2 regions of the Pseudarthrobacter sp. NPDC058196 genome follow, and region 1 is predicted to be linked to the other one. Evidence: riboswitches for the same ligand, from Rfam matches in the RefSeq annotation. Region 1 holds a riboswitch; the other holds the start of a gene.

Region 1 (2,451 bases):
CCTGTAGCCCGTGACGCGGTCCTTGACGCCTTCGAAACCCTCTTGATCGACGTGGGGGAGCGGGCGGCCACCCTGGACGCGGTGGCCAAGAAGGCCGGGGTATCCAAGGGCGGCCTGCTTTACCACTTCCCCAACAAGGAAGCGCTTATCGAAGTGCTGCTGGACCGCCTGGACGGACTGGCCAAAGAGGACGCCGATGCCATGGCTGCGGCGGGCGAGGGGGCGGCCGCCTACTTCATCCGCTCCTCCGTCTGGGCGGACACTCCGCTGGACCGGGCCATCGTCGCCGCCACCAGGCTGGCGGAGGTGGCACACCAGGAAACGCGGCGCCGTTTCGCAGCCATCCAGCAGCGGTGGCTGGACGAGATCGCGGCCGATGTGGGACCGGGCCTGGCCAAGGCGGTCCTGTACATGGGGGACGGGCTGTATTTCAATGCCATGCTGTCCGTGGGACCCGCGCCGCAAGGGGGAGCGGCCGCTGACGTGGCGGAACTCCTGGCAGCCCTGGAGCGGCTCCGCAGGTAGGCTTCGCCATTTGCCGGGAAGGGTTGCGGCGTAGGACAATTGAATGTTGTGAGGGCTGTCACCGGCCCGCATGATCCAGCACATGGCTGGTTTAACAAGTGAATAGCCTTTGATCTGCGGCGGGAGAGTTCTGCCGGTGTACAGGCAGGCGCCGTAGGAGCAAATCCTCCCCAGGAATCTCGCAGGCCCCCGTACCGCCGCGGCGAGGCGCCTCTGGAAAGCAGCAGGCGGTTCCCTTTCCCCCCATCGGGGGCGCTGGGCCGTTGTGCTCACCGACGGTGCAAGCGGGTCCTGCCAAGCAGGCACCGCGGAAACTCTCAGGTCCAATACAGAGCGGGGAGGAACCCGAATCGCTGTGGCGTACCCTTCGCCGCCTGAGTAAATGGAGTTCCTTCGTGCCGGTTAGCCCAGCCTCCACCACCTTCGTAGACCGCCATATCGGCGCGCGCCGCCAGGCCGACGTCGACACCATGCTCAAAGCCGTTGGCTACGACACTGTCGACTCCCTGGTTGACACCGCCGTCCCCAAGGTCATCCGCCAGGAAACCGCCCTCCGCCTGCAGGACGCCCTCAGCGAGGTTGAGGTCCTGGCCGAGCTGCGCAAGCTTGCCGCGAAAAACAAGACTGCCGTGCAGCTGATCGGGCAGGGCTACTACGACACCGTGACGCCGCCGGTGATCCGCCGCAACATCCTTGAATCCCCGGCCTGGTACACCGCCTACACCCCGTACCAGCCGGAGATTTCCCAGGGCCGGCTGGAGGCGCTGCTGAACTTCCAGACGATGGTCCAGGACCTGGTGGGACTGCCCATCGCCAACGCCTCCCTGCTGGATGAAGCCACCGCCGTGGCCGAGGCTGTGTTGCTGATGCGGCGGTCGAACAAGGCCAAGGATGCCAAGGACGGCCGGACGGTCCTGGATATCGATGTGCTGCCGCAGACCATCGCCATTGTCATGGGCCGCGCGGAGGCGCTCGGTTTCGAGGTTGAGGTGGCCGATCTGTCCAAGGGCCTGCCCGAGGGCGACATCAACGGCATTGTGCTGCAGCAGCCCGGCGCTTCGGGCCGGGTGTGGGACCAGGCCGGTGTGATTGCCGCCGCCAAAGAGCGCGGGGCCCTCGTGACCGTCGCCGCGGACCTGCTGGCGCTCACCCTGATCACTCCTCCGGGCGAGCAGGGCGCGGACATCGCCGTCGGCTCCACCCAGCGTTTCGGCGTGCCGCTGTTCTTCGGGGGGCCGCACGCCGCCTACATGGCCGTCCGCAAGGGCCTGGAGCGGTCGCTGCCCGGCCGCCTGGTAGGCGTATCCAAGGATGACGCCGGCGTTCCGGCTTACCGTCTGGCTTTGCAGACCCGCGAGCAGCACATCCGCCGTGAGAAGGCCACGTCCAACATCTGCACGGCCCAGGCGCTGCTGGCCATCGTGTCCTCCTTCTACGCCGTCTACCACGGCCCGGACGGGCTGAAGGCAATCGCCGAAACGGCCCACGGCCACGCCCGCAGCCTGGCGGCCGCGCTGGCGGCCGCCGGAGTCGAGGTGGTGCACCAGAGCTTCTTCGACACCCTGACGGTCCGCGTTGCCGGCCGCGCGTCAGCAGTGATCTCCGATGCCGAGGCCCGCGGCATCAACCTCCGGCGCATCGATGCCGACACGGTGGGCATCTCCCTGGACGAAACCACGACGCCGGCCATCGTCGCCCAGGTTGCCGACGTCTTCGGCGCCACGGTTACCGATCACGCTGGCTTTGCGCTGGAAGCCGGCGTCGAGCGTACCTCGGTCTACCTGCAGCATCCGGTGTTCAATACACACCGGTCCGAAACCCAGCTGCTGCGCTACATCCGGAAGCTCTCGGACCGTGACCTGGCGCTGGACCGGACGATGATCCCGTTGGGTTCGTGCACCATGAAGCTGAACGCCACGGCGGAGA
Region 2 (2,451 bases), on a different contig from region 1:
CAGCTCGCCCATGGCCCGCATGACGAAGAAGAGCATGAAGCCGATGATCATGTACACGAAGATCACGGAAGGCCCGGCGGCGGAAATGGTCTTGCCGGAGCCCATGAACAGGCCTGTGCCGATCGCGCCGCCGATGGCGATGAGCTGGATATGCCGGTTGGTGAGCTGCCGCTCCAGGTGGGGAGGCTCGCTGCGCGCTGCCGTGGCAGCGCCCTGGCCGCGGGCTGGTTCGCTGTTGGACGTGGGGGGATGAATCGCCATGAGGAACTCCATCGATAAAGCGGCTTTGGGTGCCGCAAAGATTTGGTTCCTCCCCACTCTGTTGTGGACCTGAGAGTTTCCGCAGCCAAGGCCGCTTGCACCGTCGGTGAGCCAGAGTCGTGCCTGGCTGCTTTCCAGAGTTGCCTGTCCGCGGCGGTACGTGGGCCTGAGAGTTTCCTGGGGAGGGTTTGCTCCTACGGCGCCTGCTGGATGTACCCGGCAGGACTCTCCCGCCGCAGGTCGGAGGCGTATTCAGTTGGAAGCCGCCGGCTTTTTGGGGCGGCGGCCGGTCATGCAATGGGACGGGCGCCGACTGGTGGGCCGCTCCGGATACGCTGAGCCAGCCACCGGCGGCGCCAATCCCGGGGTTCAGTGTGGTGTCCGTCACGATCGAATGTCAACCCCTCCCGACACAAGTGGGGAAGGACGGCGTCACGTGTCCATTCAAGCCCTTCGCGGAAGCCGGCCGATTTGCCACGGACGGGTTCGTCCCGGTACCTTGTGAGCCGAATCACCCATATTTGAATAAGCCTTTCGAGCTGTGACGGGAGAGTCCTCCCGGCGACACACCGGGCAGGCGCCGTAGGAGCAAATCCTCCCCAGGAATCTCTCAGGCCCATGTACCGTCACGGCGAGGCGACTCTGGAAAGCAACCGGGCTTCTGCCCGGTTCACCGACGGTGCAAGCGGCCCCCTGCCAACAGCAGGCAACGCGGAATCTCTCAGGTCCAATACAGAGCGGGGAGGAACCCATCCCACGCCGTGCCACCTTCGGCCGGCCAGATCCGGAGTTCCTCATGACGATTCATTCGCATCCAACATCGTTTGTTGACCGCCATATCGGCGCGCGCCGCCAGGCCGACGTCGACACCATGCTCAAGACCGTCGGCTACGACAGCCTTGATGGCCTGGTTGACGTGGCCGTCCCCGCGTCCATCCGCCAGGAAACCGCCCTCCGCCTGCAGGATGCCCTCAGCGAGGTGGAGGTCCTGGCCGAGCTGCGCAAGCTTGCCGCGAAAAACAAGACTGCCGTGCAGCTGATCGGGCAGGGCTACTACGACACCGTGACGCCGCCGGTGATCCGCCGCAACATCCTTGAATCCCCGGCCTGGTACACCGCCTACACCCCGTACCAGCCGGAGATTTCCCAGGGCCGGCTTGAGGCGCTGCTGAACTTCCAGACGATGGTCCAGGACCTGACAGCGCTCCCGGTAGCCAACGCATCCTTGCTGGACGAGGCAACGGCGGTGGCCGAGGCTGTGCTGCTGATGCGCCGCGCCAACAAGTCCAAGGCAGCGAAGGACGGCAAGACGGTGCTCGACGCCGACTGCCTCCCGCAGACCATCGCCATCGTCATGGGCCGTGCAGAGGCGCTCGGTTTCGAGGTTGAGGTGGCCGATCTGTCCAAGGGCCTGCCCGAGGGCGACATCAACGGCATTGTGCTGCAGCAGCCGGGGGTCTCCGGCCGGGTGTGGGACCAGTCCGCTGTGATCTCCGCTGCCAAGGACCGGGGCGCGCTGGTCACGGTGGCGGCCGACCTGCTGGCCCTGACCCTGATCACTCCTCCGGGCGAGCAGGGCGCGGACATCGCCGTCGGCTCCACCCAGCGTTTTGGCGTGCCGTTGTTCTTTGGGGGGCCGCACGCCGCCTACATGGCCGTCCAGAAGGGGATGGAACGTACCCTGCCGGGCAGGATCGTCGGCGTATCCAAGGATGACGCCGGCGCTCCGGCTTACCGTCTGGCTTTGCAGACCCGCGAGCAGCACATCCGCCGTGAGAAGGCCACGTCCAACATCTGCACGGCCCAGGCGCTGCTGGCCATCGTGTCCTCCTTCTACGCGGTCTACCACGGCCCCGACGGGCTGAAGGCGATCGCCGAAACCGCACACCACAAGGCCAGGGTGCTGGCCACGGCCCTCAAGTCCATGGGCCGCGAACTGGTCAGCGACTCCTTCTTCGACACCCTGACGGTGCGCGTTCCGGGCAAGTCTGCCAAGGTGATCGCCGCTGCCGAGGCGCGCGGCATCAACCTGCGCCTGGTTGACCAGGACACCGTGGGCGTCTCCGTCGATGAGACGACGACGGCGGCAACGCTGTCGGACGTCGTCGTCGCCTTTGGCGCCGGTCCGGTGGGTGACGCCCAGGGCTTCGAACTGCCCGGATCCGTCCTGCGCACCTCGGCCTACCTGCA

The links. A riboswitch is a leader RNA that binds a small molecule or an ion and turns the genes downstream of it on or off. The one in region 1 is predicted to bind glycine.
Region 2: linked by a shared signal. The riboswitch ahead of gcvP (aminomethyl-transferring glycine dehydrogenase) and the one ahead of gcvP (aminomethyl-transferring glycine dehydrogenase) in region 1 are both predicted to bind glycine.

The regions. Positions count from the first base shown of each region.
Region 1 is NZ_JBHVVN010000010.1:30,054-32,504, forward strand. Features, by position in the region: gene ACFVVC_RS15140 (TetR/AcrR family transcriptional regulator) at 1-525, shown strand, start outside; glycine riboswitch at 636-732, shown strand; gene gcvP (aminomethyl-transferring glycine dehydrogenase) at 921-2,451, shown strand, end outside.
Region 2 is NZ_JBHVVN010000009.1:57,692-60,142, reverse strand. Features, by position in the region: gene cycA (D-serine/D-alanine/glycine transporter) at 1-261, opposite strand, end outside; glycine riboswitch at 406-504, opposite strand; glycine riboswitch at 797-897, shown strand; gene gcvP (aminomethyl-transferring glycine dehydrogenase) at 1,058-2,451, shown strand, end outside.